One region of the Erwinia sp. CGal63 genome, then DNA from elsewhere that is predicted to be linked to it. Evidence: predicted binding sites of a transcription regulator. Region 1 holds the regulator's gene; each other region holds the start of a gene.
What was found. The regulator PurR, encoded in region 1, represses purine synthesis genes. The targets are predictions, from matches to a motif close to CANGCAAACGTTTGCNTG.
Positions count from the first base shown of each region.

Region 1 (10,763 bases):
CCGCCATAACGGGATCGATATCGTGCATGGCGCGAATAGCGTAGCCCGCGTTATAGAGCACCACCATTACCAGCAGTGAAGCGAAAGCCGCCAGCCAGTAGCCCTGGCGCACCTGAAAAGCGATGCGGTCGCGGCGGCCTGAACCATTGTATTGCGCCACAACGGGCGTCAGCGAAAGCAACAATCCATGGCCGAACAGAATAGCGGGCATCCAGATTGAGGTACCGACCGCCACCGCGGCCATATCCGTGGCGCTGACGTCGCCAGCCATCACCGTATCCACAAAGCCCATGGCGGTTTGCGCTATCTGCGCGAAGATGACCGGGATCGCCAGCGCCAGCAATTGACGCGCCTCTGTCAGATACTTCTGCACGTATACACCTGTTTTTTAACTGAAGGGAGAGGGACTATTTGATATAGTTTTAAGATCTGACAAGAATAGCGAAAAATCCACCGAGGTCATAATTATGTTTACCGGTATTGTGCAGGGCACCGCAGAGGTGCTGGCAATCGAAGAGAAACCGAATTTTCGCACGCATATCATTCGTATGCCCGAGGAGCTGCTGCCGGGCCTGGAGCTGGGCGCATCCGTCTCGCACAACGGCTGCTGCCTGACGGTCACGGCCGTTGAAGGCGATCGCGTCAGTTTCGATCTGGTGAAAGAAACTTTGCGCATCACTAATCTGGGCGATTTAAAACCAGGTGATTTAATCAACGTCGAGCGCGCGGCAAAATTCAGCGATGAAATCGGCGGTCATTTAATGTCCGGTCATATTATGACTACCGCGGAAATTACGAAAATTTTGACCTCGGAAAATAACCGCGAAATCTGGTTTAAGCCGCAGGACAGTGAGCAGATGAAATATATTCTGCATAAAGGTTTTATCGGTATCGACGGTATTAGCCTGACCGTAGGCGAAGTCACCAAAACCAAATTCTGCGTGCATCTTATCCCGGAAACGCTGGCCAGAACCACGCTGGGCAGCAAACGTCTGGGGCATCGCGTGAATATCGAGATCGATCCGCACACTCAGGCGATTGTCGAAACCGTTGAGCGCGTGCTGGCGCAGCGCGAAGCCGCACTTCTGGCCGCCGCTGCGGAAAGCGAGCCGGAAGCGGAATAAAAAAAGGTCGGCATCAGCGCCGACCTTTTTATCCTGTGCTAATGCGGCACCCGCAAACCGCCTTCCTTGCCGTGAGTAAACACGACCTGCCAGAGCTGGATATCGCGCGCGCGGAAGGCGCCCGCGCAGGCGTTCAGATAGTAGCTGAACATCCGTTTAAAACGTTCGCCATAGCTGTCCGCCAGCTGCGGCCAGGCGTCTAAAAAGCGCTGGTGCCAGGCCATCAGCGTCAGATCGTAATCCGCACCGAAATTATGCCAGTCTTCCATGACAAAATGCGGCTCGTGCGCTTCGGCGATATGCCGTACGGAAGGCAGACGGCCATTGGGGAAGATGTATTTATCGATCCAGGGATCGACCTTATCGTCCGTTGTATTGGCGCCGATGGTGTGCAGCAGAAATATGCCATCCGGCTTGAGGTTGCGGTCGACGACATCAAAATAGGTGGCGTAGTTTTTCGGCCCAACGTGCTCAAACATGCCCACGGAGACGATGCGATCGAACTGCTGGTCAAGGTCACGATAATCCTGTAGCAGAATAGTAACGTCCAGCCCTTCGCAGCGCTGCTGCGCCAGCTTCTGCTGCTCGGCGGAAATGGTGACGCCAGAGACTTCTACGCCGTAGTTGCGTGCAGCGTAAGCCGCCAGGCCTCCCCAACCGCAGCCGATATCCAGCAGCGTCATGTCCGGCTCCAGCGAGAGCTTCTCGCAGATCATCCTCAGCTTGGCTTCCTGCGCCTGCTCCAGCGTTTGCGCCTCTTTCCAGTAGCCGCAGGAGTATTGCATATAGGGATCGAGCATCAGCGTGAACAGGTCGTTGCCGAGATCGTAATGTTCCTTGCCGACTATCCAGGCGCGCTTGCGTGATTGCAGATTGGTCAGACGGGCAGCGGCGATACGCAGCGTATCTTTGAAATGATGTGGCAGCTGCTGGTCCAGCTTCGCCAGCAGAACGCGATGGAAAAACATATCCAGCCGCTCGCATTGCCACCAGCCATCCATATAGCTTTCGCCCAGGCCCAGCGATCCTTCCTGCATCACGCGCTTAAAGAAATCGGGGTGCGTCACCTGAATATCCCAGGGGCGGCTGCCGTTGATATCGATATCGGCTTTGCGCAGCATTTCCTGGACGATGCGATACCATTGATTTTCTTCCAGGCTCACTTCTTCTATACACGATGAACTCATAGCTTCTCCATCACCCTTCGTGATTGAAACCTGAGAAAAAGAATAGTCAATTTCCGCAGGTATGTGAGAAAACGCACGCGACGACGTGCGCCTGATATCAGGCGTTACAGAGGATTGAACTGAAACCTGCAGAGCGGAGGGAGCCTGCCACAACATACCCGGACAACCCTGTCAGGACTCAAAAAAATGATACGGGATTGTTATAATTTATTGCCTGAATTGAGTATATGCTCACCTCAGGCAATATTCAACGGCTTATTGTTAGGAGACTAACTAAATAGAATCAGTCTCTTAACGGCGACTTTCTGCGCGAGCATAGGTCGTTCTGACTGACCGGCTTCGCTGTAACATATAGCCAAGCATCGTCATAAAGATCGTGCTCAGCATCACCAGCGAGGTAGTGAAGAGCGGGGTAGCGATAAAGCCGGAAACGATCATGCTGGCGATAAAGCAGAGGCCAAGCTGCAGGGTATTTTGCAGCGCGGCCGCTTTACCGCTCGCCTGAGGAAAAGGCAGCAGCGCGTTGGCGACCACAATCGGGTAGATGGCGCCGTTGGCCAGCGCCATTCCGCAAAACGGCAGCAGCAGTCCCCAGGTCGACGGCGCCTCCATCTGAGCGGCGATAAAGAAAGCGCCGACGCTGAGCGCATACAGCGCCAGCAGCCATGGCAGCAGCGAAGCGCCTTCCGTCTGTTTCAGCAGCGTCCGGCAGCCGTAGCCGCCGACCAAAAAGGCCAGCGTTTGCGGCACATAGCTCAGACCGATATCGCCAGGCGACAGGCCCCGTTCCGCCAGAATAAAAGGCGAACCGGTCAGCCAGGCGAAAAAGCTGGCGGAGCAGGCGGCGTAAATCAGCACGTTGCCGCTCCAGACCGGCGATTTCAGCAGGGTAAAGAAGCCGACTTTCGCTTCCTCTTTGTGTGGCTTTGCGCCGGGCGAAGCGAGAAACAGCGTGGCGACCAGCAGGATCAGCGCCAGCAGCAGCAGCGCCAGAAAGATGGCGCGCCAGCTAAAGTGGTTCAGCAGCCAGGCGCCCAGCAGCGGCGCCAGCGCCGGCGAGAGCGCCACCAGCGGCATAATAGTGGCAAAAACGCGGTTGGCCTGCGCGGCGGGGTAGCGGTCGATAACCAGCGCCTGCCAGCTTACGGCGGCGGCGCAAATCCCTACGGCCTGCACAAAACGCAGCACCAGCAGCATGGCGGTCGAGTCCGCCCACCACATCGCGCCGCAGCTGACGGCGAAGAGTCCCAGCCCCATCAACAGCACCGGCTTGCGGCCGATACGGTCGGAAAGCGGCCCCCAGAACAGCTGCGCGCTGGCGAAGCCCGCCAAAAACAGGCTCAGGCTGGCGCTAATGGCGCCTGCTTCGGTTTGGAGATCCTGCTGCATGGCGGTAAAGGCAGGCAGATACATATCGGTGGCCAGAAAACCGGCGACGCTGAGCAGCGCCAGGTAAAGCAAAAATCCTTTCGAAGGCATGTTAAATCGCTCTTATTGTCAGGTGAATCGCGGCCGGCAGTGTAAAAGAGTGGCGCGGCGCTTGTGAAACGGTAATATTTGCGTCCTGCGTTCAAAAATTTTGCAGGAAGATTATGTGGTCAGAACATTCGCTTGAAGTGATTGATGCGGTCGCCAGAACCGGCAGCTTCACCGCAGCAGCGGCGGAGCTGCACCGCGTTCCGTCCGCTGTCAGTTATACCGTACGACAGCTGGAGGAGTGGCTGGCGGTACCGCTGTTCGAGCGACGCCATCGGGATGTCGTCCTTACGGCCGCAGGCGAACATTTTATTCAGGAAGGGCGTCTTGTTATCAAAAAAATGCTTGCCACGCGACGGCAGTGTCAGCAGGTCGCCAACGGCTGGCGCGGACAGCTGAATATCGCCGTGGATCGCATCGTCAAAGCGTCGCGAACCCGCCAGCTGGTGGTGGATTTTTACCGCCACTTTCCCGATATGGAACTGCATCTGTCACCAGAAGTCTTTAACGGCGTTTGGGACGCGCTGGCCGATGGTCGGGTCGATGTGGCGATCGGCGCGACGCAGGCTATCCCGGTTGGCGGACGCTTCGCTTTTCGCAATATGGGGATGCTGAACTGGCGCTGCGTAGTCAAAGCGGGTCATCCGCTTGCGCAACGTCAGGAGAAAGTCAGCGAAGAGGCGATCCGCGCATGGCCTTCGCTGGTGCTGGAGGATACCTCGCGCGCGCTGCCCAAAAGAACGACCTGGACGCTGGACAACCAGCGACGGCTGGTGGCGCCAGACTGGGAAAGCGCCTTCGACTGCCTGCTGGCCGGACTGTGCGTTGGCATGGTGCCAGGTCATCTTGCGCAACCGCTACTGCAAAACGGCTCGCTGTGCGAACTGCAGCTGGATCCGCCTTTTCCGGACAGTCCCTGCTGCGTCAGCTGGTCGGAACAGCAGGCTTCGCCGGCGCTGCAGTGGCTACTGGAGTATCTGGGGGAAACGGAGACGCTGAACAGCGAATGGCTGCGGGAAGCTTAACAGGGCGGCCTGGCGCCGCCCGTAACGCTAGCGACGATAGTCGAGGAAAGGGCCATCCGCAACGGAACGGCGCTCAATCAGCGTAGGGTGCACTTCAATGGTCTGCGGCTCTTCGCGCTTGCTGGTGATGCGATCGAGCAGCATATTGAACGCCGTCGCGCCCAGGCGCTCTTTTGGCTGATGCACGGTAGTCAGCGCAGGCGTGAAGTAGCGCGAGTTGCGCACGTTATCATACCCGATCACCGAAATATCCTGCGGCACGCGCAGGCCCATTTCATCCGCTGCGCAAATCGCGCCCATCGCCATCACGTCGCCGCCGCAGAAAACCGCGGTAGGCCGCTGCTTTTGCGTCAGCAGCTGCTGCATGGCGCGATAGCCCGACTCCGGTTCGAAATCGCCCTGTACCAGCCATTCGTCGCGCAGAGTAATGCCCGCTTCCGCCAGCGCCTTCAGGAAACCGGCATGGCGGCCGCCGCCCGTATTGCGTTCCATGTGGCCGGGGATCACACCAATATCGCGGTGGCCGCGATCGATCAGATAGCGGCCCGCCAGATAGCCGCCTTCAAAAGCGTTATCCAGAATGGTATCGGTAAAGTCGCCGCGCGATTCGCCCCAGTCCATGACCACCATCGGAATATTGCGGTGTTCTTCCAGCATGGTGATCAGCTCGTCCGGGTATTCGGCACACATCACCAACAGGCCGTCGACGCGCTTCTGCGCCATCATCGACAGATAGGCTTTTTGCTTTTCCAGCTCGTTATGCGCGTTGCCCAGGATAAGCGTGTAGCCCTTAGCGAAGCAGCTATGCTCCACCGCCTCGATAATTTCAGCGAAGTAGGGCGCTTCGCTGGAGGTCGCCAGCAGGCCGATAGTTTTGGTGTTATTGACCTTCAGGCTGCGGGCCACGGCGCTGGGGGAATAGTGCAGCGCTTTAATCGCTGCCCAGACGGCTTCCCGCGTCTCTTCAGCGACAAAGCGGGTTTTATTAATGACGTGGGACACGGTCGTGGTGGACACGCCGGCGCGTTTGGCCACATCTTTGATGGTTGCCATGAAAAAAGACTCCTGCGCTGTTCAGTAAGTCACTGAAAAGCGGTTTGTTAAACGTTTGCCTGGAATTCCAGCGCTCCTGATATAAATTGCGCATATTTTGTTGCGGAATGGTTACATCAGAAGGGAGTAAACAGAATGCGAAACCGGCCTGGAAGGAGGCGATAGCGACAAACAGGCCCGTTGCGCAACAGATCGTGGATTCTAACAAGAGCAGGCGCAAAAAACGAGAATTTTAGGCCGGCCGGTGGAAATTTGCGGTGAAAAGGCCGGTTCGTCTGCGACGATACCGGCCGGAGTACAGCAGGCTAGCGGATTGTTTTCGGCGTCATGACCCGACGGGCGCCGACATAGTGCTGCTCCCAGTAATCCTCCGTCAGCGCGCTGACCTGAATATCCTTGCCGGTGCGCGGCGACTGGATAAATTTGCCGTTGCCCAGATAGACGCCAACGTGATCCGCCGCGCCGCGACCGTTAATGCGGAAGAAGACCAGATCGCCTTTCTCCAGCTCGTTGCGTTTAACAGAGGCCGCGTCTCTGAGATGGTACATCTCGTTGGCGGTACGAGGGATTTTAAATTTAACCAAATCCTTATAGGCGTACCAGACCAGGCCGCTGCAGTCGAAACCGGTTTTAGGCGAAGTGCCGCCCCACAGATAGGGCTTGCCCAGCTGATCCATCAGTTTATTCATCGCGGTTTCGCGGGCTTTTTGATAGCGCGCGCGGTGCGCTTTGCTGAGCCTGAGCGGCGAGGTGGCCGAGCCGCTGGTCAGGGCTTCCGCCTCCTCGTTGCGCAAGCGATGACGACCGTAGCGTTTCTTCGGCGGTAGCGCGGCGACGGCGTGCTGCTCTTTTTTGCGCAACTTATATTTTTTAACAACGGGCTGACGGGTTTCTTTTACTTTGCGGGCGGTGGTTTTAATCGGTCGGCGCTTGCGGCGATCGCTTTCGCGGGCAGGCGTAACGCTGTCTGCCTTATGATGATCCGCCTTAACGGCGGCGTGTGGCGATGCGTGCGCCATAGAGATAAACAGCTGGGCAAAAGCCAGCATCAGCAGCGTGATGAGTAAACGCATCTTTACCATTAACAGTTTGTGCTCCCGCCAGAGGCAAGAGCATGGCTTAATCAGGAGATCTGCGCCTGGGCAGTCGGTTAGGTCAATTCTAAACGAACTCTTTACTAAAAAGTAAGGCCTTTTTTGTTTCAATCCTCGCGAAGCGGTAAAAGCTGTAAAATTCAGGCTGTTCAACCGCTTATCTGCGCAATTTTGCCGCGATTTTTTGCAGTTAACGCAGCGTGAGCGAGCGGGAAATGGTATTTTAACGTTCTGTTTCCAAAACGTAGCGGCCTTGCGGCGGCTGAAAATGCCATTTTCATCGCGCGCGCAGACTCGCTACACTATACAGACACGAAGTAGCCGATTGAGGAAGGCATTTATGAGCACTATTGAGAAAATTGAGCGCCAGATCGCAGAGAACCCGATCCTGCTGTATATGAAAGGCTCCCCGAAACTGCCAAGCTGCGGCTTTTCGGCGCAGGCCGTGCAGGCGCTCTCCGCCTGTGGCGAGCGTTTTGCCTATGTCGATATCCTGCAGAATCCGGAAATTCGTGCCGAACTGCCAAAATATGCCAACTGGCCAACCTTCCCGCAGCTGTGGGTGGACGGCGAGCTGGTCGGCGGCTGCGACATCATTATCCAGATGTTCCAGGCTGGCGAACTGCAGCAGCTGATCAAGGAAACCGCGCAGAAATATCCTTCCGACGCGGCGGAATAACAGCGCGCGGCAAGCAAGCGGCAGGATTTTAAAACGATCGGGCCTGACAGAGCGTCAGGCCCGTTTTTTTATTCGGCGTTCGCCGTTTGCGGCAGCGGCCAGCCGCCCAGCCGTTTCCAGCGATTAACCAGCTCGCAGAACAGATCGGCAGTTTGCACGGTATCATAGAGCGCCGAATGCGCCTGAGTGCTGTCAAACGGCATACCGGCGGCGGTACAGGCTTTGGCCAGCACCGTTTGTCCCAGCACCAGTCCGCTCAGCGCGGCGGTGTCAAAAGTCACAAAAGGGTGGAAAGGATTACGCTTCAGTCCGGCGCGTTCCGCCGCGGCGTTCATAAAATTGAGGTCGAAAGTGGCGTTATGGGCCACCATCACGGCGCGATTGCAGCCCTGATCCTTAATGCCTTTGCGTACGGCTTTAAAGATGGCGTGCAGCGCTTCATATTCGCTGACCGCGCCGCGTAGCGGATTGGCGGGATCGATGCCGTTAAAGGCCAGCGCTTCGGGTTGCAGAACGGAACCTTCGAACGGCTCAACGTGAAAATGTAGCGTTTCGTCCTTCTCCAGCCAGCCGTCGTCGGTCATTTTCAGCGTGACCGCGGCTATTTCCAACAAGGCATTGGTTTTAGCGTCAAAACCTGCGGTTTCAACATCGATCACTACCGGATAAAAACCGCGAAAACGGCTGCTGAGGGCGTTAAGTTCGTTCGATTCGGACATCAGGATCTCACAGGCGAAAATTGAGCGCATAGTATGGCAAATTTCGGCATGGGTTGCAGCAGGGGAAAGGCGAAAGAAAGGCGCCGCAGTGGCGCCTTCACAGGGTTGAACAGCTAAACGCAGGACGCCGCGGCCTGAACCGGACGCCTGAGTTTCAGCGCGCGTTACGCGCCCAGGCCGTGGCCTGCATGTTTGTTTTCGATCAGCTCGATTTTATAACCGTCCGGATCTTCCACAAAAGCGATCACGGTAGTGCCGCCTTTAACCGGGCCAGCTTCGCGGGTAACGTTGCCGCCCGCGTTGCGGATGCGGTCGCAGGTAGCGGCGACATCGTCCACGCCCAGCGCGATATGGCCATAGGCGTCGCCCAGCTCATATTTATCGACGCCCCAGTTGTAGGTCAGCTCAATCACCGCGCCTTCGCTCTCTTCGGTGTAGCCCACGAAAGCCAGCGTATATTTATACTCGGTGTTCTCGCTGGTGCGCAGCAGGCGCATGCCCAGCACTTTGGTGTAAAAATCAACGGAGCGTTGCAGATCGCCAACGCGCAGCATGGTGTGAAGTAAGCGCATAACATCCTCTTATCAAGCGTTATCATCGGATAACAAGCATAGCCGGAATTCGCTGCCGTTACCGGAACGGCAGGCCTTTGCGGCGGCATACGGCGTTAAAACCGAAAAATCAGCGCAACAGAATAGCAGCTCTGACCCGGCGAAAACCAGGAAATGCGTGCTCTATCCTGTTGTTAAGCGCCGGGTGGCGAGAAAAGCCGCAGGCTAGTCCAGCGTAGGATAGTCCGTATAGCCTTCCGCGCCGCCGCCGTAAAAGAGCTCCGGACGCTGCTCGTTCAGCGGCGCGTTCTGCCGCAGGCGCTCTACCAGATCCGGATTGGCGATAAAATCGCGGCCAAAAGCCACGGCGTCGATCAGCCCTTGCTCAATCAGCGCCTCCGCTTTTTCGGCAGTATAACCGCCGGCGCCTACGATCACGCCGGGATAAGCCGCGCGGATCGCCCGACGAAAAGCGTCGCTATAAGGTTTGCCGCCCGCCCAGTCCGGTTCAGAGATGTGCAGGTAGGCCAGATTGCGCTTCGCCAGCTCGCCAATATAGTAGAGCGCCGCCTCTTCCTGATCTTCACCATTGTCCAGACCGTTAAAAGGGCCAAGCGGCGAAATGCGGATGCCGATCCTGTCGGCATGCCAGCCGTCGATAGCCGCGTCGACCACCTCCAGCGCGAAACGGGTACGCTTTTCCACGCTGCCGCCGTAGGCATCGGTGCGCTGGTTAGAGGCGGGCGAAATAAACTGGTGCAGCAGATAGCCGTGCGCTGAATGCAGCTCCACCAGATCGAAATCCGCTTCGCGCGCGTTGATCACCGCCTGGCGAAAATCGTTAATAACATCGTCGATCTCATCTTCGCGAAGCTCGCGTGGCGTTGAGGTCGCTTCGCGAATGGTTCGGCCCTGTTCGTCGCGCAGGGAAGTGCGGGTGTCGGCATTGATCGCCGAAGCCGAAACGGGCGCTTTGCCGTCGGGCTGCAGGCTGCTGTGGGAGATGCGGCCGGTATGCCATAGCTGTACCGCGCTGTGGCCGCCTTGCTGATGAATGCCCGCGTTAATGGCTTTCCAGGCGGCGATCTGCGCGGCGGTGTGCAGGCCCGGCGCGCCCGCGTAGCCTTTGGCCTGAAAAGAGATCTGCGTGGCTTCGGTAATGACCAGACCGGCGCTGGCGCGCTGGCGATAATAGTCGCCCATTAATGGCGTGGGAATATCGCCTGGATCAATGCTGCGCAGGCGCGTCAGCGGCGCCATAAAGATACGGTTAGGCGCTACCACCGCGCCGATTTTTAGCGGGGAAAAAAGTTTTTTCAGCTCCATCAGTCGCTCCTTGTTAACCGGCTGTCGGGATAACGCCGGCCAGCCGTAATAGTCAATGAGTGATGAGCGTAGTAGAGAAAGCGCGGTTATCCGTAATCGTACGGCACGATCGGATCATATCCAGCGCTGGCTGATACTCTGCCGTTTGCACGTTCATCATCCCCAGCAGCGTATGAAAAAGATTATCCTGCGACACGGCCTCGCGGCTGGCCTGCCGCTGCAAACAGTGCCGATCGATGCCAAAGCTGCTGGCATAGCCTTCTGAAAGCCACAGCAGAAAAGGAATATGCGTTTGCTGCGTGGGCGCCAGCATATAGGGTGCGCCATGCAAATAGATGCCGTGTTCACCCAGCGATTCGCCGTGGTCGGAAAGATAAACCAGCGCGACGTTAAAGCGATCGCTGTAGTTTTTCAGCAGGCTGAGGGTGCGATCCAGCATGGCATCCGTATAGACAATAGAGTTGTCGTAGGTATTGACCAGCGCCTGGCTGGCGCAGTCCTGAATCTGATTGCTGTCGCAGGTCGGCGT
Region 1 covers NZ_JAKUMN010000001.1:1,301,172-1,311,934, reverse strand. The annotation lists gene MKZ79_RS05940 (MATE family efflux transporter) at 1-373, opposite strand, end outside; gene MKZ79_RS05935 (riboflavin synthase subunit alpha) at 468-1,124, shown strand; gene cfa (cyclopropane fatty acyl phospholipid synthase) at 1,163-2,311, opposite strand; gene punC (purine nucleoside transporter PunC) at 2,603-3,790, opposite strand; gene punR (DNA-binding transcriptional activator PunR) at 3,904-4,812, shown strand; gene purR (HTH-type transcriptional repressor PurR) at 4,840-5,865, opposite strand; gene MKZ79_RS05910 (NlpC/P60 family protein) at 6,171-6,938, opposite strand; gene MKZ79_RS05905 (Grx4 family monothiol glutaredoxin) at 7,300-7,638, shown strand; gene rnt (ribonuclease T) at 7,707-8,357, opposite strand; gene gloA (lactoylglutathione lyase) at 8,522-8,929, opposite strand; gene MKZ79_RS05890 (alkene reductase) at 9,134-10,234, opposite strand; gene eptA (phosphoethanolamine transferase EptA) at 10,287-10,763, opposite strand, start outside.

Region 2 (10,763 bases), on a different contig from region 1:
GCGACCTGCCAAAACTCTGGCTTGCTTCGCCGCAGCAGGTTCATGCCTGTTACCGCGCCTGGTCGCTCTGACTGCCGGGCTTTGGTTGGCCCATCGGCGGCCATAATTTATACTTGCCGCACTTAATAACGGCAAGGAACTCCCGTGACACAACCTAAAAAAGGCGTAACGCCCGGCAAAGCGATGCTGGCGGCGATCAGCGGCTACGCAATGGACGGCTTCGATCTGCTGATTCTGGGCTTTATGCTGCCCGCTATCAGTCTTTCGCTGTCGCTGAATCCCTCTCAGGCCGGATCGCTGATGACCTGGACGCTGATCGGCGCAGTTATCGGCGGCGTGCTGTTTGGTCATCTCAGCGACAGGCTTGGCCGTATCCGCGTGCTGACCTTCACTATCCTGATGTTTTCTGTTTTTACCGGCCTTTGCGCTTTTGCTCAGGGCTACTGGGATCTGCTGGCGTACCGCACGCTGGCGGGCGTCGGGCTGGGCGGCGAGTTCGGCATCGGCATGGCGCTGATTGCCGAAGCCTGGCCTGCCAACAAGCGCAACCGCGCTTCCGCCTGGGTCGGCATCGGCTGGCAGCTTGGGGTGCTGCTGGCCGCGTTTATCACGCCACTGTTGTTAACCTACATTGGCTGGCGCGGCATGTTCCTTGTCGGGCTGCTGCCGGCGGCGGCATCCTTTCTTATTCGTCGCGGTCTGGGCGAGCCGGAAGGCTTTACGCGTCACGTAGATGTGCATCAGGGACTGTCGTTTGCCGCCAGGCTGAAGCTGCTGTGTAAGGATGCCGCGACCACCAAAGCCAGCCTCGGTATCTTTATCCTCTGTTCGGTGCAGAATTTCGGCTATTACGGGTTGATGATCTGGATGCCAGGCTATCTGGCCAGCCGCTTTGGTTTTTCGCTGACTAAATCAGGGCTGTGGACAGCAGTAACGGTAGTTGGCATGACTTTCGGTATCTGGCTGTTCGGCGTGCTGGCGGATCGCTTCGCGCGCTGGAAGATTTTCCTGCTTTATCAGGCTGGCGCGGTGGTGATGGTGATTGTCTACGCGCAGCTACGCGATCCGATGATGATGCTGTTTGCGGGCGCGATAATGGGCCTGTTCGTTAACGGCATGATTGGCGGCTACGGCGCGCTGATCTCCGATACCTATCCCGTGCAGGTCAGGGCGACAGCGCAAAACGTCCTGTTTAATCTGGGCCGTGGCGTTGGCGGTTTTGGGCCGCTGGTTATTGGCTTGCTGGCCATGCAGTTCTCGTTTGTGGCGGCGATTACGCTGCTGGCGCTGATCTATCTGCTGGATATCTTCGCCACGCTGTTTCTGCTGCCGAAAACTCAGGGGAAAGAGGATACGCTGGGCGCTATTGGGTAAAGGATGCGTCCCGCATCGGATCGGCGCGGGACGTTAAGCTTAGCGTGTAAGCTGCCAGCCTTTTTGCCGCCAGAGTTCCGGCAACTGAGCCATATCGTCAAAAGGCGTGACCAGCGGATGATCCAGCGGCTTGTTGTGCGCATCCGCGCAGTAGTAAAACACCGGGATACCGGCGGCGATGCCCGCTTTCGCGCCCGCTTCTGAATCATCCACCAGAATGCACTGCTCGATCGGTACCGCCATCTGCTCTGCGGCATAATGCATCAGCGCCGGATCGGGCTTCCAGCTTGAAATCGTATAGCCGCTGTACAACCGGTCATCAAAATAGCCGAGCATACCGGTCAGCCCCAGCGAATGCTGCATCTTGGGCACCGTGCCGTTCGACACCACGCACATTGGCGCCGTTATCTGTTCCAGCAGCGCTTTGGCGCCAGCAACTGGCTGGAGCTGTTCGTCAAACAGGCGCGCTACTTCCTGACGGTAGGCCGGCTCCAGCTCTTCGGCGCTGGCGCTCAGGGAATGTTCTGCGGTAACGTCGGCAATAATGTCGTAGAGCTTCACGCCTTTATATTTTTCAAACATTTCCTGTAGCGAAAGCGTCGCGCCATAGCGTGCAAAGGTGTTCACATAGGCCTGAGTGCAAAGCAGCTCGCTGTCCACCAGCGTGCCGTCGCAGTCAAAAAAGATACAGCTTACAGACATCGATTCATCCTTAATAAGTGAGCCTGAGATTACTTTAACCGCCGTCCGTTAAAAGGCGACCAAAATTTTAATTATCAGTTAACGGCGGTGAACGTTCGGTAAAAGAGGCGCAATCGGTTGCGAAAAAACTCCCGCGCCGTCTGGCAAATTAAAATTTATCGGTTAGGATAGCCGACGATAACTTTTCTCCGTTTTGGAATCTTATATGAACAACTCAGGTCTACTGCAGCGGATCTTCAAACTACAGGAACATGGCACGACGGTGCGAACGGAAGTGATTGCCGGCTTCACCACCTTCCTGACCATGGTCTATATCGTTTTCGTGAATCCGCAGATCCTGGGCGTGGCGGGGATGAACACCCAGGCCGTGTTCGTGACCACCTGCCTGATTGCCGCCGGAGGCAGTATTCTGATGGGGCTGCTGGCTAATCTGCCGGTAGCGCTCGCGCCCGCGATGGGCCTGAACGCCTTTTTCGCCTTTGTGGTGGTTGGCGCAATGGGCGTCTCCTGGCAAACGGGAATGGGCGCAATCTTCTGGGGCGCGGTAGGCCTGCTGCTGCTGACGCTTTTCCGCGTGCGCTACTGGATGATTTCCAATATTCCGGTCAGCCTGCGCGTGGGGATTACCGCCGGCATCGGCCTGTTTATCGCGATGATCGGCCTGAAAAACGCCGGTATCGTGGTGCCTAATAAAGAGACGCTGGTAGCGGTCGGCGATCTGACTTCCCACAGCGTGCTGCTGGGCGCGCTGGGCTTCTTTATTATCGCTATCCTGGCTTCGCGCAATATTCATATCGCCGTGCTGGTATCGATTGTGGTCACCACGCTGATCGGGCTTGCGCTGGGCGATGTGAAGTATGGCGGCCTGTTTTCCATGCCCACAGGCGTTACCTCAATCCTGGGCGAAGTAGATTTAAAAGGCTCGCTGAACGTCGGCATGGCCGGGATTATCTTCTCCTTTATGCTGGTCAACCTGTTCGACTCTTCCGGCACGCTGATCGGCGTAACGGATAAAGCCGGGCTGACCGACGAAAAAGGGACTTTCCCGCGCATGAAGCAGGCGCTTTACGTGGACAGCATCAGCTCCGTGGCGGGCGCTTATATCGGTACTTCTTCCGTCACCGCCTATATCGAAAGCTCTGCTGGCGTCTCTATCGGCGGCCGCACCGGTCTGGTGGCGGTGGTCACGGGCATTCTGTTCCTGCTGGTGATGTTCCTTTCGCCGCTGGCGGGCATGGTGCCTGCCTACGCTGCCGCGGGCGCGCTGATCTATGTGGGCGTGCTGATGACTTCCAGCCTGGCGCGCATTAAGTGGGAAGATCTGACCGAAGCCGTTCCGGCCTTCGTCACCACCGTAATGATGCCGTTCAGCTTCTCTATCACCGAAGGCATCGCGCTGGGCTTTATCTCTTACTGCGTGATGAAGCTGGGCACCGGCCGCTGGCGCGAAATCTCGCCGTGCGTCGTTGTTGTGGCGCTGCTGTTCGTGCTGAAAATCGTCTTTATCGACGCGCACTAATCTGAACGGGCCGATGGCCCGTTTTTTTCAGCAGAAGCCCGCCTTTTCCGCGGGCAAGCTAATCAGGCGTAGCGCGCGCGGCCCCATATTTTGTCCACGAACAGGCGCAGCCTGTAGGCTTTCCCAGCCGGTATTATTCACTTCCCATAACGTTAGCTTTTCGCCGCCGGGCGAATGGGCGCAGGACCAGATAATCAGTGGTTCGACATCGGAAATGGCCTCTATCTGCGGCAGCACCTGCGAGCGCAGCCGGGCAGACGCGGGATGCAGCTGTAGCGCACTTTTCTCTTTATTGTCGGTAAGCTTGACGATGCTTTGCCGCAGCGCCCAGAGCTGCGTCGCGGCTTCAATGGGATCGGCCTGCGCCCGTACCCAGGCTTTTTCCGCCTGCGTGACTTCTTTGGCGTACTGTTCCAGCGTCTGACGACTATGGGCGCGCACTATCTCCATATCCAGCCCCACTTTGCCGCCTTCTTCGGCCAGCAGCACGCCAACGATATTGCCCGCGTAGGCGATGCTGAAATCGGGTAAGCCGGCATTGATAAAAAAGGGACGTCCGTTGGGGGAAAGCGCGATCTCCGGCAGTTGGGAGATACCGTAGAGGCGCAGCAGCATCTCCGCCAGCAGCATACGCGCCGCGAGAAAGCGCATTCGCCTTCTTTCCGGCAGTTTACTGGCGGCTTCTGTGACCTGTTGAGAAAGGCGCTGTACCGGGACGCCGGCATCCGTCAGGGCCCAACGAGCAAAATGACTGGCCATCTGTCGCTCCGTGAAAAATGGATAATAAACCCGCCGTTATTGTAAGAATTTTCTTAGTAGGGTGCACATAAGTTTCCTCTTTCGCGCTCAATTTAGGATTAATGGTCATTCTGAGCGGTCTGAACGCGTTTCCCTGTTCTGCTGGCGCGTTTAAGGCCGACGCTTATTTTTGGTAATATCTGGTATTATTTATATAAATAGCATCCTGTTTATAATTTAATTTAATTAAGAAAAACGCACTTAATCCGAAGTGACGCGGCGAAAAATAAATTGAAGTTGATAATGGCAGCGGAAATAGTGTAATTTCCTCACCCAGGCAGGGAAAGCCGGGTTTTATTTTATTCATGGCGCAGCGTGATTTAAATAAATCCTCTTATAATCAAACGCGAAGAGCATTATGGAAAAAAAACCTTTATTTCGCATGGAAGCGGTGCAGCATTTGAAAACAAGATGGTTGGGCAAGGCGCTACTGACCTCGGGCTATCCGGCCTGGCTGGTCGCGGCGACTTCATTGCTGTTTTTTGTTCTGCTGGTCGCTTTTGTTGTCTTCGGCACCTTTACCCGTCGTATTAACGTTAACGGCGAAATTATCTCTTTGCCGCACGCGATTACCATATTTGCGCCCCAGCAGGGGTTTATTACTAAAAGCTGGGCCGCAACTGGCGATCGGGTTAAAAAAGGCGATCGGCTTTACCAGATCGACGTCAGCCGAATAACCTCGACCGGCAACGTCAGCGCTCGCTCGGTTGACGCCATCAATCAGCAGATCGCGCTATCGGAAACCATTATTGAGCGGCTGCAGAAAAACAAAGCCGCCACGCTGAGGAATTTGCAGCATCAGCTCGATCAGTACCGCGCGGCGCATCAAAAATCGCTGGAGCTGGTTTCCGAAGCGGGAAAAGGGCTGAACGGTATGCGTCAAAGCATGACCGATTACCGAGGCTACCTTCGTAAAGGCTTAATTAATCAGGAACAGTTCGCCAACCAGCGCTATCTCTTCTATCAGCAGCAGAACGCCTGGCAGAGCCTGAATACTCAGGTTATTCAGGAGTCTCTGCAGATCAGCAGCCTGGAGAGCGAGCTGCTGACGAAAGGCATCGAATATGACAACCAGATTTCGCAATATCAGGCTCAGCGCAGCGATTTAATGCGCCAGCTGGCGGAAGTGGATGCCAGCGGCACGCTGTTTATCAACGCGCCCAGCGACGGCAAAATTGAAAGTATGAGCGTGACGGAAGGACAGATGGTCAGCGTGGGCGACAGCCTGGCGCAGCTAACGCCATTCAGCAGCAACCGCTACTACCTGATGCTGTGGCTACCCGACACCAGCGTGCCCTACGTCCATCCGGGCGACGCCATCAATCTGCGCTATGAAGCTTTCCCCTTTGAAAAGTATGGGCAGTTTCCGGGTCACATCCTTTCTATTTCCAACGTGCCGGCCTCCTATCAGGAGATGGGGAAATACAACACGCTGCCCCGCACCGACGGCGTTATTGAGCCTTACTACAAAGTGATAGTGGCGCTTGAAGAAAGCCGCTTCAGCTACCAGGGCAAGCCGCTGGCGCTTTCCAGCGGCATGAAGGCCCAGGCCACGCTGTTCCTGGAAAAACGTCCTCTCTGGCAGTGGATGCTGTCGCCTTACTATGACCTCAAGAAAAGCATTAGCGGGCCTGTAAATGAATGAATCCCTGTTTAAAGATATCCTGCATCGCCTGAATTTCAGCTTCCGGCGCAAGGTTCCCGTCGTGCTGCAAACCGAAGCGGCGGAATGCGGTCTGGCCTGCCTGGTCATGGCCTGTCGCTACCACGGCATGGATATAGACCTGTTTAACCTGCGCAGCCGGTTCGGCGTCTCCTCGCACGGCGCGACGCTGGCCGTGCTGATTGATATCGGCAGGCAGCTGAAGCTGAAAACCCGGCCGCTGGCGCTGGATCTCGACGAACTCAAACAGCTGAAAACGCCCTGTTTGCTGCACTGGGACATGAGCCATTTCGTGGTGCTGGTCGCTGTTAAAGGCTCTCGCTTCATTCTGCACGATCCGGCCTTTGGCCGCCGTGTAGTGGGACTGGCGGAGATGTCGCAGCACTTCTCCGGCGTGGCGCTGGAGCTTTGGCCGGACAGCGAGTTCAGCCGCATCAAACAGCGCAGCAGCCTGAGTTTCCGCGCCATGATGAAAAACATCAGCGGGCTGCCGGGTTTTCTGACCAAGATTTTTTGCCTGTCGCTGGTGATTGAGGCGGTAAACCTGCTGATGCCGGTAGGAACGCAGCTGGTAATGGACCACGTGATCATTTCAGAAGATCACAATCTGCTGGCGCTTATCTGTATCGGGCTGCTCGGCTTTATCCTGTTTCGCGCCTTTGTCAGTATGCTGCGCGCGTGGACGTCGCTGGTGATGGGATCGCTGATCGACGTGCAGTGGAAAGCCGGCATGTTCGACCATCTGCTGAACCTGCCGCTCAACTACTTCGAAAAACGCAAGCTTGGCGATATTCAGTCCCGCTTCGGCTCGCTGGACACTATCCGCACCACGCTGACCAGCAGCATCGTGAACGGCATCATCGATTCGCTGATGTCGATAGGCGTCTTTGTCATGATGTTTCTCTATGGCGGCTGGCTGGTCTGGGTGGTGCTGGGCTTTACGCTGCTCTATATGCTGCTTCGCCTGGCGACCTATCAGCGCTACCGGCAGGCGCAGGAGGAACAAATCGTCAAAGGCGCGCGAGCCAGCTCGCATTTTATGGAAAGTCTCTACGGCATCGGCACGCTGAAAGCGTTGGGCATTACCGCCAAGCGCGCGCAGTTCTGGCTTAACCTGAACATCGACACCACTAACGCCAATATTCGCCTCACCAAGCTGGATTTACTCTTTGGCGGCGTAAACACCTTTATCAGCACCATCGACCAGGTGGTGATCCTGTGGCTTGGCGCTTCAATGGTTATCGACGGGCAGATGACGCTGGGGATGTTTGTCGCATTTAACGCCTATCGCGGCCAGTTCTCCGATCGCGCCGCCAGCCTGATCAACATGGTGCTGCAGCTGAAAATGCTGGCGCTGCACAGCGACAGGGTCGCTGATATCGTGTTTACCGATCCGGAAGAGAGCCAGCCTGGCCGCGCGCTGGCGGTGGCGGAAGAGCCCGCCAGCTTTGAAGTACGCGGCGTGGCCTATCAGTATGACAAGCTGTCGAAACCGATCTTCAGCGGACTTGATATCAGCGTCGCCGCCGGTGAGAGCGTAGCGATTGTCGGGCCGTCCGGCGTGGGGAAAACCACGCTGATGAAGGTGATGACGGGTTTACTGGCGCCTACGGAAGGCGAGATTCTGATCAACGGCCTGAATATCGCCAATATCGGCCTGAATAATTATCGGGAATGCATCGCCTGCGTACTGCAGGAAGATAAGCTTTTCGCCGGTTCTATTGCGGAAAATATCGCCAGCTTTGATGGCGAGAGAGACATGGAGCGCATTGTCCGCTGCGCGATGGACTGCAATATTCATGACGAAATAATGGCTATGCCAATGGGCTACGAAACGCTGATCAGCGAGCTGGGCGGCAGCCTCTCCGGCGGGCAGAAACAGCGTTTGCTGATTGCCCGCGCGCTCTACCGGCGGCCTAATATTCTCTTCCTGGATGAGGCAACCAGTCATCTGGATCTGGCTAACGAGGCGCATATCAACGCTTCGGTGGCGGCGCTAAAGATCACCCGCATCTTTATCGCTCATCGGCCGTCGACCATTGCCAGCGCCGATCGGGTAGTGGAGCTATAAGTTTGGGCTTCGTCAGAAGCGCTGAAAGCGCGGCGGCCCTCTCCGGCCGCGCCTAAATCAGTTTTTCTGAAAAGGCGTACTTAATCAGATCCGATGTGGACTGCAGCAGCAACTTGCGCATAGCGTTATATTTTTGCGTGGAAACCGTGCTGACGCTGCGCTGGCGCAGTTTAGCGATATCGCTAAGGCTGTGTCCCTGAGCGATTTTTCGAATCACCTCCACTTCCGCCAGGGTCAGCCTGTCCTTCGCGGCCGTTTTCTCCATCGGCGTGAGCAAGCGGCGTATGCCTGAGGAGATATAGGGCTGCTTGCCTTCCGCAAACAGATGCGTCAGCGCGCTGGTCAGCTCTTCGCCTTCATCATATTTACTGACTACGCCTGCGACCGGGTATTTTAATATTCCCTGTAAAATTGCTATGTTGCGCTGCGAAGTTAATATAATCAATTTTAGCGTTGGAAATTTCTGCGTAATACTTTTGATCTTCTCAATGCCGTCAAAAGAAAAATCGGCGCTTCCGCATGAATATTCGGTAATAAGTATATCGACCGGCTTAGCGGCAAGGCTCTGCATAAGAAGAACGCCTTCAATCGGGAAAGTGACGATCTCCGCCTGCGCAGAGAAGCAGGCGAGATAATCCCTTTCGGATCGCATTATAAAAGGGCTCTCGTCCGATAATGCTATTTTATATTTTTTCATCTAACGTCCCTTTAGTGAGCAAATTTAAAATATCATTGGCTTTCAACGCGGTAATTTAAAAACGGCCAGGCGTTTCGCTACTGATAGCTAATGGTCCAGGTTACCAGGCTGTTTGCCGTGCCGGCGGTTATCTTTTCGCCTGTCTGATAGTAGCGGGCGTAAAACGGTACTTTTATCATCGGCGAAGAGAGCGGAAAGGAAGCGACGCTGAAAGGCGTGCCTGACACCACAGGCTCTTTATCACCATTTAAAAGCTGCACGCCGACGTTGGCCGCACGGCTGTTTTCCGTCAGCGCGAAGACGCCTTTGTCTGCGAAACCCGGCACCGGCGTGCCGTTAAATTGCATCATGACGTCGAAAGAGCCGGAAAGCAGCGCTTCGCAGTTGAGCGTCAGGGCGAAAGCCGTCGTCGTGCCGGTAGCCCCCATGCCTGCTCCCAGGCCGTGCCGGCTCAGGGAATGGCTTCCCAGCGTTACCGTCAGATTGTTCATGCCGACCGTCGAGCAGGTTTCGTCCCTGACGGTAATGCCGGCGTGAGTATTCACGGCATAGAATTTCAGATCTGTACCGGCCGCTTCCGAACCAATATCAAAAATATTCAGTTTTTCCCTCGCAGCGGGTTCAGTCATGGAAGTGGAGGTTTTCACGATTTGAAAAGGCACGCTCAGCGTTACCGTATTGCAGAAGCTTTCGGCCTCACCGTTTGCGCAGGCGCCGACCCGTTTTCCCGTAGCGATAGTTTCAACATTGGTGCCCAGGCTGCCGCCGTAGCCGGTATAAAGCGTCAGGCCGTAACCCAGCTCGCCGCTTTCAATCTGCTTACGCTTGAAATAGAGCTCAGCAGCCCTGTCGCCGTAGCGCTGCGGATCGTTCAGCCTGCAGCGCAAAGCGATATTCATATTGCCGCTATAGAGCACGGTGCCTGGCGGAATCCCGGCGGAAAGATAGAGATTAAGCGAGCTGAAATCGAGCGCCGTATCCGTATCAGTTTTACTGCAATCCAGCCTGAGATCGTCTGCGGCCTGCGCGCCAGCCGCTGCCAGGCAGCAAAGTAGCGCCATCGTCGCTTGTCGTTGTCGTCTGGTCAAAATAGTCCCTCGATCGTTGCAATATCCCTTTGTCAGGCCGACTAAGGATTAGCGGTTCGTTCCTGAACACACTGCTTACTGAACTGCTCCAGCCTGCTGCTTTCTGACTTCTCCAGCTCGCTGGCGGTCAGAGTAATGCTGCAGCTGCTCTTCTGGCTACGCCCCCAAACGACCAGGAGTCTGGCCTGATCTTTATCGAGGCGGAAGTAAAGCTGGCCGCCCTGCATAACCGTGGCCAGCGAGCGGCCCTCTTCATCCTTAACTTCTGCGCCAAAGGGCAATGGGCTGCCGTCGGCCAGCGTGGCCCGAAGTAAGACAGGGCGGCCCGATACCGATTTATAACTCACTTTCATGATGGCGCCCTCAACGGGCACCACGCGCTGCGAGGTCTGCGTCAGCTCCACGTCGGCGGAAATGCCTTTAGGGTCCAGGCTCAGCTCGTTTATTTTGTAGGGCATAAGGTTGGGAACAATGGCGTGACCGCCGCTGTCCAGCACGATATCGGGATAGCCTGAAATCGTGGCGCCTTCCGCATGTTCCGCACTGACTACTGCCAGCGTGGTTGTCTGATAAGCGCTGAGCGTGAGACTATCCGCCATCAGCACCATTGAGCCGCTGAGGCCGCCGGAAGCGGAATAATAACCGTCGCCCTGGGTATAGGCCATCTGCATCGAAGTCCAGGGGCTACGGTAACTGCCGCTGAAGTTGCCGGCATAGTTATTCGTGCTATCTCTGCTTACGCCAACGTTATAGGAATACTGACTGGCGCTGCCCAGGGTGCCATGAATTGAGCTTTGCGCTCGGGTTCCCTCGCGGGCGTGAGTTGCAGAGCCGCTGAAATAGTGGTGCTG
Region 2 covers NZ_JAKUMN010000005.1:286,325-297,087, reverse strand. The annotation lists gene MKZ79_RS16540 (AAA family ATPase) at 1-71, shown strand, start outside; gene MKZ79_RS16535 (MFS transporter) at 184-1,374, shown strand; gene yieH (6-phosphogluconate phosphatase) at 1,414-2,076, opposite strand; gene MKZ79_RS16525 (NCS2 family permease) at 2,282-3,595, shown strand; gene MKZ79_RS16520 (4'-phosphopantetheinyl transferase family protein) at 3,623-4,354, opposite strand; gene MKZ79_RS16515 (HlyD family secretion protein) at 4,752-6,038, shown strand; gene MKZ79_RS16510 (peptidase domain-containing ABC transporter) at 6,031-8,127, shown strand; gene MKZ79_RS16505 (response regulator transcription factor) at 8,180-8,779, opposite strand; gene MKZ79_RS16500 (fimbrial protein) at 8,902-9,912, opposite strand; gene MKZ79_RS16495 (fimbria/pilus outer membrane usher protein) at 9,954-10,763, opposite strand, start outside.
Region 2: a site for PurR is predicted at 2,183-2,200, ahead of MKZ79_RS16525 (NCS2 family permease). Genes of this name have one in related genera too.

Region 3 (10,763 bases), on a different contig from region 1:
GATGAAAAAGCCAGGCAGATAACATGCTATTAGCAACAAGCCCCTGTGCCAGCACAGGGGAAAATAATCAGAACTCACGCTTAGCTATAATGTAGCCATTATATCTGATATTGCACTCATAATCACTGGCGATAGCTGATACCAGAAATACATTTTCTTTCTCCTGCTTGTTTTTGAATGTAAATTTTATTATCAGGTTTCTTGGATTGTCATCTGCATATATCTCTTTGTATTCATTTAAAGGCAAAGAGCCATCCTCATCGTAACTTACCTTTGCATAATAAGTGGATAAGATATCGGTTACAGGCTCGTTAAAGAGTAATTCAGTGGTCGTTTCTTTTTCAACTATACTTTTAGGGTCAATATGCATAGCATCACGCATTTGATCTATCATCTCCATCCCCGTGCTGGATAGGGGAGATTTACAATTGTTATCGATTACCTGTGCTGCACCAGAAAAGCTGCTAAAAACCAATAAAATCATCAGGAGGTATTTCATTCTACAATTATCTCCCTGTCTTTAGAGTTCCATATCTGCCTGCGCAATACTTGATCCAGTATAATGCAACCATTAGAAGCCGTGCCGGGATCTTTTATGCTGTCGCCATGTATTAAAAAACCATCGCGTCCACACATGTGATTACTCTTATCGGGTTCCAGCCGCAGCGTAAACGGGCCACCCTTTTTATGCCTGAACGGAATGCCTGTAATTCTGTACTTTCCTCTGGGCAATGGGCCTTTATCGCGAATGCATTCATACTCGGGATTATCTTTATAGCCAGGCGCGCCAGCGTAGCGCGCGCTGAACCTGTATTCGCCGTTATGCTTAAAAGTTTTGAGCATTACATTATAAATCCATGCCATTGTTTCTCTCCTTGTTAAACTTTAATAGCACGATTACTTAAGGTGATTTTTTTAAGTATGGCTATAGCAGCAAGGAAAAATTAAATAAAACGCTGATTAAAATCAAAAGAAGGTCATTTTTGGCGAGAGCTGGCACGATTTTTATCTGAGGCAGTTTTTGACAAGCGCCGCTATCAGAGAGGCTACCGATCAATCCCGTTATTTGAAGGCGGGCTTAATGTAAATTAAACATAACAGCCCGGCATAGTAGATTGGCTCTATGCCGGGCTGTGGCAGAATTTCAGAGTTTATTATCAGGTTTCGTATAGCGATGATTTATCGCTGTACTCGCTTCGGGCAGAACAAAATTTCACCGTAACGAACCGGAGCCGTTCCTGCTCAGCCGTGCGCTTCAACCCCAGGCGTAACCTTCCGGCGGCAGACGTTCGCCGTCCAGCCAGGCCGCGCCATCCTGCATCTTCAGGCGGCCATCCACAAACCAGCCCGCCACCAGCGGATAGATGGCGTGCTCCTGGTGCTGCACGCGAGCCGTGACCTCTTCTTCCGTATCGCCTGCAAACACGGGAACTTTCGCCTGTAAGATCACCGGGCCGCCATCCAGCTCTTCCGTCACGAAATGCACGGAGGTGCCGTGCTCTTCGTCGCCGTTTGCAATCGCTTGGCGATGCGTGTGCAGGCCCGGATACTTTGGCAGCAGGGAAGGGTGGATATTCAGCATACGTCCGGCATAGCGCGCGACAAAAGCGGCGCTGAGAATACGCATATAGCCAGCCAGAATCACCAGATCCGGCGCGTAAGCGTCAATCTCCAGCATCAGCTGGCGGTCAAAGGCTTCCCGGTCGGCAAACTGGTCGGCGGCTAAAGCGTGCGCCGGAACGCCGGCCTCACGCGCTCGCGTCAGGCCATAAGCTTCGGCTTTGTTGCTGAACACGGCAGCGACGCTGCCGTGAATTCGTCCCTGCCGGCAGGCATCGAGAATGGCCTGGAGATTGCTTCCCTGGCCGGATACCAGCACGACAATCCGCTTCATGCGTTGATAACCACGCGCTCGTCGGAGTCGGACGCTTTGATCACGCCGATTTTCCAGGCTTTTTCGCCCGCTGCGGTCATCAGTTCAACCGCTTTGTCCGCTTCGCTCGCGTCCAGCGCGATCACCATGCCGACGCCGCAGTTAAAGGTGCGGTACATCTCAAAGCGGCTGACGTTGCCCGCTTCCTGCATCCAGCCGAAGACGGCTGGCCACTGCCAGCTCGACTCTTCCAGCACCGCCTGGGTGTTGTCCGGCAGCACGCGCGGAATATTCTCCCAGAAGCCGCCGCCGGTGAGGTGGGCGATGGCGTGCACGTCAACCTGCTCAATCAGGCTGAGGATGTTTTTAACGTAAATGCGGGTTGGTTCCAGCAGATGATCGGCCAGCGGCTTGCCCTCAAGCTGCGTGGTTTCCGGATTGGTCTTGCTGAACTCAAGAATTTTGCGTACCAGCGAGTAGCCGTTGGAGTGCGGGCCGCTGGAGCCCAGCGCGATCAGCACGTCGCCGTCTTTGACTTTGCTGCCGTCAATAATCTCTGCTTTTTCCACCACGCCGACGCAGAAACCCGCCACGTCGTAATCTTCGCCGTGATACATGCCCGGCATTTCAGCCGTTTCGCCGCCAACCAGCGCACAGCCGGACTGCGAGCAACCTTCCGCGATACCGGTAATCACGCTGGCTGCCGTGTCCACATCCAGCTTGCCGGTAGCGTAGTAATCGAGGAAGAACAGCGGCTCGGCGCCCTGTACCACCAGATCGTTAACGCACATTGCCACCAGATCGATGCCGATAGCATCGTGGCGTTTCAGATCCATTGCCAGACGCAGCTTGGTGCCGACGCCGTCAGTGCCCGAAACCAGAACCGGTTCACGGTATTTTTGCGGCAGCGCACAAAGCGCGCCGAAACCGCCCAGTCCGCCCATTACTTCCGGACGGCGAGTCTTTTTCACTACGCCTTTGATACGGTCGACTAAAGCGTTACCGGCATCAATATCTACGCCGGCGTCTTTATAGCTGAGAGAGGTTTTGTCGGTCACTGCGAAATCCCCACGCGGTTTGCGGTTGGTGGTTGGTATAGAGCGCGGCAATTCTAACAGCGCAGGCAAACGTTTGCGAGCCTCATCTTCGGCGGGCGTTGCGTATAGCTGAATTTTAGCCAATCCTTATCGGAAGAAGGGATCTGGCGGAAGTCAGATTAAGTAATAGGTACTGGCCGCTAAATGGCGCTATAATCTCGCGATTTTTTTTTGCAGCCATACACTCCGGGAGTAAAACAATGAAGATCGTGGAAGTCAAACACCCGCTGGTCAAACATAAACTGGGCCTGATGCGTGAACAGGACGTGAGCACCAAACGCTTTCGTGAACTCGCCTCGGAGGTAGGAAGTCTGCTGACTTATGAAGCCACATCGGATTTAGAAACGGAAAGGGTCACCATCGAAGGCTGGAACGGCCCGGTGGAAATCGACCAGATCAAAGGGAAAAAAATCACCGTTGTGCCGATTCTGCGTGCAGGTTTGGGCATGATGGAAGGCGTGCTGGAGCATGTGCCAAGCGCGCGCATCAGCGTGGTAGGCGTCTATCGCGACGAAGAGACGTTAGAACCGGTGCCTTATTTCCAGAAGCTGGTTTCCAATATCGAAGAGCGCATGGCGCTGGTGGTCGATCCTATGCTGGCGACCGGCGGCTCAATGATCGCCACGATCGATCTGCTGAAAAAAGCGGGCTGCAGCAGCATTAAAGTGCTGGTGCTGGTGGCTGCGCCGGAAGGCATCGCGGCGCTGGAGAAAGCGCATCCGGACGTCGAACTCTACACCGCTTCCGTCGATCAGGGACTGAACGAGAAAGGCTATATCATTCCCGGCCTGGGCGATGCGGGCGATAAGATTTTCGGAACAAAATAACGGATAGCCACCAAGCCGACCAGAGAGTCGGTTTTTTATTGCGTTAAATAAGGGGTAATTCATCATGACGCGTCGCGCTATAGGCGTAAGCGAGCGGCCGCCGCTGCTGCAGACTATTCCACTCAGCTTTCAGCATCTGTTCGCCATGTTCGGCGCGACGGTGCTGGTGCCGATCCTGTTTCATATCAACCCGGCTACCGTATTGCTGTTCAACGGCATCGGCACGCTGCTTTATCTCTTTATCTGTAAAGGTAAAATTCCGGCCTATCTGGGATCGAGTTTCGCTTTTATTTCCCCGGTTCTGCTGCTGCTGCCGTTGGGCTATGAGGTCGCGCTGGGCGGCTTTATCCTGTGCGGCGTTCTGTTTTGTCTGGTGGCGCTGATTGTGAAAAAAGCGGGTACCGGCTGGCTGGACGTGATGTTTCCTCCGGCCGCGATGGGCGCTATCGTGGCGGTTATCGGTCTGGAGCTGGCCGGTGTGGCGGCGAATATGGCCGGCCTGCTGCCCGCCAACGGCGCAGCGGCCGACGGCAAAACTATCCTGATCTCTATGGTGACGCTGGCGGTTACCGTGTTCGGTTCGGTGCTGTTTCGCGGCTTCCTGGCGATTATCCCTATCCTGATTGGCGTGCTGGTCGGCTATGCGCTCTCTTATTTTATGGGCATTGTCGACTGGTCTTCCGTGGAAGCGGCACCGTGGTTTGCGCTGCCAACCTTCTATACGCCGCGCTTTGAGTGGGCGGCGATGCTGACCATACTGCCTGCAGCGCTGGTGGTTATCGCAGAGCACGTCGGGCATCTGGTAGTGACGGCGAACATCGTAAAAAAAGATTTGCTGAAGGATCCGGGCCTGCATCGTTCCATGTTCGCCAACGGTATCTCGACGGTATTCTCCGGGCTGTTCGGCTCTACACCTAACACCACCTACGGCGAAAACATTGGCGTGATGGCGATTACTCGCGTGTATAGCACCTGGGTTATTGGCGGCGCGGCGATTCTGGCGATCCTGCTCTCCTGCATCGGCAAGCTGGCCGCTGCGATTCAGGCCGTACCGGTACCGGTAATGGGCGGCGTATCGCTGCTGCTGTACGGCGTGATCGGCGCTTCCGGTATTCGCGTGCTGATCGAATCGAAAGTGGATTACAACAAGGCGCAGAATTTGATCCTGACCTCGGTGATATTAATTATCGGCGTCAGCGGCGCTACGGTGCATATCGGCGCGGCGGAGCTGAAGGGCATGGCGCTGGCGACTATCGTCGGCATCGCCCTGAGCCTGATCTTTAAAGTCATCACGCTGATCCGTCCGGAAGAGGTGATTCTGGATCCGCAGGATCGCGATTAACCGTTGTGACGGGCAGCGGCGCTGCCCGTTTCATAATCCTTAAAGATCTGTGATAAACTTCCGCCGGATTTCGACCCATTACTGAGGTGCTTCTGAACACGCCGGCACAGCTCTCACTGCCACTCTATTTGCCCGACGATGAAACCTTCGCCAGCTTCTGGCCAGGGGAAAATCCGTCGCTGATCGCCGCGCTGCAGAGCGCGCTGCAGCAGGAGCACGGCAGCTATCTCTATTTCTGGTCGCGGGAAGGCGGCGGACGCAGCCATTTGCTGCATGCCGCCTGCGCGGAGCTTTCCGCGCGCGGCGAAGCTGTCGGCTACGTGCCGCTTGATAAACGCACCTGGTTCGTACCGGAAGTGCTGGACGGCATGGAGCAGCTGGCGCTGATCTGCATCGACAATATTGAATGCATCGCCGGCGACGAACCCTGGGAAATGGCGATTTTCGATCTCTATAACCGCATTCTGGAAACGGGCCGCACTAAACTGCTGATCACCGGCGATCGACCGCCGCGCCAGCTTAATCTGAAGCTGCCGGATCTTGCCTCGCGGCTTGACTGGGGACAAATTTACCGCCTGCAGCCGCTTTCGGATGAAGACAAGCTGCAGGCACTGCAGCTGCGGGCGCGCCTGCGCGGCTTTGAGCTTCCGGAAGATGTCGGACGCTTTCTGCTGAAAAGGCTGGATCGCGAAATGCGCACGCTGTTTATGACGCTGGACAAGCTGGATCGCGCCTCGATCAGCGCCCAGCGCAAGCTGACCATTCCTTTTGTGAAAGAGGCGCTGGGGCTTTAAAGGATCGCCAGCACCTGTTCCGGCGGCCTGCCCAGCCGGGCTTTGCCGTTGGCCACCACTATCGGGCGCTCGATTAGCTCAGGATGAGCGACCATCGCGGCCAGCAACTCTTCCTCGCCAACCGCTTTATCGCCCAGTTTCAGCGTGCGGTACGTCTCTTCTTTAGTACGCATCAGCTCGCGGGCAGAGCTGAAGCCCGCCTGCAGCAGCAGGGTTTTCAGCGTGGCGATATTGGGCGGCGTATCCAGATAGCGCACCACTTCCGGCTCAATGCCTCTGCTCTGGAGCAGGGCCAGCGTTTCGCGGCTCTTTGAACAGCGGGGATTGTGATAAATCTGTACGCTTGACATAAAATTCCTATCTTTTCTGATACTGACGAAAACGCTGCTGCAGATAGCGCAGCTGATCGATGCGGGCATCATAGCGGGCCTGCTTAAGACTGCCCAGCGGTACCGCCGCGCTGGCGCTGCTTAAACTGCGGATCGCCTGATCCAGCTGGCCGTTGAGCGCCAGACTTTCCGCCCGCGCGGCTTCTTCCTCATCCGTCAGGCCCTGATCGGCAGAAGCCTGCGCCAACAGATCCCAGCCGTTGGGATCGTTTTTATGCGCCCAGGTATAGCGATAGAGGATCTTGCTGGCGCTGGCTGGCTGCTTCGCTTCCACATAAGCATTGGCAAGATTGAGCTGAATCACCGGGCTGGCTTTCGCCTTGCTGCCCTCAAGCAGGGCGATGGCGCGAGCGGGCTGCTTCAGGCCGATATCGATATCGGTCATAATATCCAGATACCAGACGTTGTCCGGCTGGGCGGCCAGCAGCGGCGCGATGATTTTGCGCGCGTTGTCGTAACTCTTCGCCTGCAGAAACTGCACGGCCTTGCCGTACTGCGCGGCGGTTTGCTCGCGGGCATTGCCTTTGCTCAGCGTCTCCAACAAATCGTCGTTAAGCTGATTTTTGCCCGTAGCGTACATGCCCAGCACGCGCACTTTCGCCATATAGAAATCCTGCGATGACTGCACCACCATCGGCTTCATCTGATTGGCGCGGTTGCGGGCGTCGGCAAGGCGGCTGTCGGGCAGCGGGTGAGTCAGCAGGATTTCCGGCGGCTTAGAGGCAAAGCGGGACTGATCCGCAAGCTTCTGCAAAAAGTTGGGCATCGCCTGGGGATCAAACCCCGCGCGCTGCAAAACCTGAATGCCGATGCGATCCGCTTCCTGCTCGTTCTGCTGGGTAAAGCTGATGACGCCCTGCTGCGCGCCGGCCAGCGTGCCGCTCAGCGCCGCCATGCCCGCCTGGGGACTGGCCATCGCCAGCAGAATAGAGCCCAGCGCGCCAACCCATGTCAGCGGCGCATTACGCTGCTGCTCTTCCATCGCGCGTGCCAGATGGCGCTGCGTAACGTGGGAGATTTCATGCGCCAGCACCGAAGCCAGCTGGCTTTCGTTTTCGGTGTAGCGGAACAGGGCGGAGTGCAGCACCACGTTGCCGCCGAAAAAGGCGAAGGCGTTCAGCTCGTCGTTGCTCACCAGGAAAAACTGGAAAGGCGTCTTGACCGACCAGGCGTGCGCCACCAGCCGCTGCCCCAGCTGGTTGATATAGTCGTTTAGCAGCGGATCGTTGATCAGCGGCGCGCTGGCCCGCAGCTGGCGGACATAGAAGTCGCCCATTGCCAGCTCCTGATTAACGGAAAGCGTATTGCCCGCGGTTGTCCCGATATCCGGCAGGTTATCGGTGATATCCGCTCTGACAGGCGACGAGGCCATCGCGGGCAGCAGGATTAGCGAAGCCAGCGCGCACTTTTTTAATCGATTAATCATGCAAAATCCTGGTCTGATAATATCTTCGTTTCGCCGACAGGCACGCTGAGCGAGCCTGGCTTTTTCTACGGCTATCTTAACCACAGGCGATAAGGAAGGAAACGATCGTGGCGGCGATTAAGTGCAACAACAAACGAACGTCGTTAAAAATGGATAGAAAAAATTGAATATTCATGCGGCGCAGCAACCGGGATTTTATCTTTGCAAAGGTAAATTCAGGTAAATATGCTCAATAAAATTGAATGTGGCACGAGTTTTGATTCAGTTTACTCTTAAAAATGGCCTTATCTCGCTTCAGGTCGTCCGGTTTATTTTGCTCACGGCAGGCGGGTTTTTTAAAAATCCCGTTCCGCTATAAAACAGAATTTCTTCGCCACCGTTAAAAAAAAGCCTTTTATAAAGCTGTTGGGGTTAACAAGCCATGCTGAAAATTATTAAATAAGCTGGCCTCTTTTTAATTGCGGGGTTTATTTTATTTTTTAGTCGACGAGAGAAAAAAAGCACTGCTGTCAGCGCCACAATTATAAAAACGGATTATCGCTTATTTACAGCATGAAATAATTTATTCACTCTGTATTACAGCTTATCGCGATGACTTTTATTATCCCTTTTCCGTTCTGTTACGCTTTTTGGAGAGCATCCTATGCGTCCTGTTGTGTCCTACGTCCTTATCGCCGCCGTGGCGGGTTTTGTCGGCGCCAGCGTCTCTTCCGCGCCGGCGATCGCGGATAAAATCAGCCAGCACTTCGGCAGCCAGCAAAACGATCCCGACGGATTCTGGACCACGCCCGCTATCGACGGCTACGGTAAAATTCATTTTGAACCCGATGCGGCTTATAAACCGGCGGCTGGCGACAGCAATAAAGTAGTCTTTCAGATCACCAAAGCGGAAAACGGCCCTAAAGTGCCCAATCTTGGACTGGAGCGCGTCGCCCGCGTGGTCAATCTCTATATCGCTTCCGGCGTACCGCAGGAGCAGCTTAAATTTGTCGTTTCGGTCACCGGCGACGGCACGCCAGCGATGCTGAACAACGCGGAGTATAAAAAAATCTTCGGCGTGGATAATCCTAACCTGAAGCTGATTAATGAACTGCGCGCCAAAGGCGTGGACGTTTCCGTTTGCGATCAGTCGGTGGCCTTCCACCATTTTCAGCATGACTGGATCGACAACTCCGTCACTCATGCGCTCTCCAGCCCGACCACCGTCGCCACGCTCGAAAACCAGGGCTACGCCTTTCTCGCCATGTAACTGTTTTTGTCCCGCGCCGCTTTTGTCGCGGGACGCCTCTGACGCCACCTCAAAAACGAGTTTCGCCTGGATTAACGTTTTCCTTACAAAAAAATTGAGTTAAAATCGTTAAGATTATTCCTAACACTGACGATACCCATCCTATTGATGCATGCTTCACCAGGGCATGACGCGTTACAAAGCAAACTAAAACAAGAGACATCCATGACATGTTTCCCCGAGGTCAATCCATGAGGCTTTTTCGCCTGAGGCTGGATCTGCGCACGCTGATCATGCTGCTGGCCTTCGCCAGCATTGCGATTACGCTGGCTAACTCACTGTACGCCACCTGGCAGGTACAGCGGGAAGTGCTGATTGAGAACACGCTGGAATCCAACCGGGTTTACGCCACCAAGCTGGCTTCCACCACTGAAATGTTCTTTCAGCTGGCGGAGTCGCAGCTGGCCTATAGCGCGAAAACGCTGGGACAGAACAGCGATAGCGATGCGCTGATGCAGCGCGAGGTGATGCGCCTGCGCGAGCAGACCAACAGCTTTAACTCCGCGGTGATTGTTGACGCCAACGGCTGGGTAAAAGCTATATCTCCCGACTCCCTGATGCTGAAAGGCGTGCATCTGACAACGCCGGCGACGCGCCAGGCGCTGACGGAGCGTAAACCGCTGGTTAGCCAGCCGACGGTTTCCGTTGCCAACAACCTGATGGTGTTTGTTTCCTATCCCATCTGGTCGCCCAGCGGCGTTTATCTGGGCTTTGTGGGCGGAACCATCTACCTCAAGAAAAAAAGCATCCTCAATGAGCTGCTGGGCGAGCAGTTCTATCGCGACGGCTCTTCGCTGTATGTGGTGGACAGCGGCAATCGTGTACTCTATCACGAAAACAAGGCGCTGATCGGACAAAAAATTGCGCCGCTGCTGAGCGATAAGCTGAAGCAGAACAACGGCTACCAGCAGGTTTCGAAGAAAAACGGTGAGCCGATGCTGGCTGGCTACGCGATGGTGACCACGCCTGGCTGGATGATCGTGGCGATGAAGCCGACGCCAACTACGCTGACGCCGCTGACCAGCCTGATGTTGCAGGTGCTGCAGCGCGCCGTGCCGCTGGCGCTGCTGACGCTGGCGCTGGCCTGGCTGTTCGCTTGCCTGATCGCACGGCCGCTGGGGCAGCTGGCAGACAACGCCAGCCAGCTCGACGAGTCCGGCGTCGCCGTGGAGATCGGCGCTATCCGCTCCTGGTACTACGAAGCGGCGCAGATCAAGCGGGCAATGCTTACCGGTCTGGGTTTGCTGCAGGATAAGATCGGCCGCCTGAAGTTCGAGGTGCAGACCGATCCTATGACCTCATTGTTAAACCGCCGCGGCCTGAACGCCGTACTGGAATATTTTCTCGCCACGCGCCAGTCTTTCGCCGTGCTGGCGCTGGATATTGACCACTTCAAGCGCGTTAACGACAGTTGGGGCCACGATGTCGGCGACAGCGTTATTAAAAGCGTGGCGCAGCAGCTGGGCAAAGGTTCACGGCAAACCGACGTCGTTTGCCGCAACGGCGGCGAGGAGTTTTTGATGATCCTGCCTGGCGCCGATCGCGAAATGGCGGCGGTTATCGCTGAGCGGGTGCGTAAAAAAATCGAACAGCTGGCGCTGGCACCGGTCGGGCGCATCACGATCTCGGTTGGCGTGGCGCTGTGGGATGCGGATGAAATGCCGCTGGAACGCGTGTTTAAACAGGCGGACGATGCTCTGTATAGCGCCAAGCACGCTGGTCGTAAC
Region 3 covers NZ_JAKUMN010000007.1:161,153-171,915, forward strand. The annotation lists gene MKZ79_RS18725 (hypothetical protein) at 68-499, opposite strand; gene MKZ79_RS18730 (tlde1 domain-containing protein) at 496-864, opposite strand; gene purN (phosphoribosylglycinamide formyltransferase) at 1,256-1,894, opposite strand; gene purM (phosphoribosylformylglycinamidine cyclo-ligase) at 1,891-2,931, opposite strand; gene upp (uracil phosphoribosyltransferase) at 3,171-3,797, shown strand; gene uraA (uracil permease) at 3,862-5,139, shown strand; gene hda (DnaA inactivator Hda) at 5,232-5,933, shown strand; gene arsC (arsenate reductase (glutaredoxin)) at 5,930-6,283, opposite strand; gene MKZ79_RS18765 (beta-barrel assembly-enhancing protease) at 6,291-7,748, opposite strand; gene MKZ79_RS18770 (DsrE family protein) at 8,392-8,997, shown strand; gene MKZ79_RS18775 (sensor domain-containing diguanylate cyclase) at 9,228-10,763, shown strand, end outside.
Region 3: a site for PurR is predicted at 2,994-3,011, ahead of purM (phosphoribosylformylglycinamidine cyclo-ligase). Genes of this name have one in related genera too.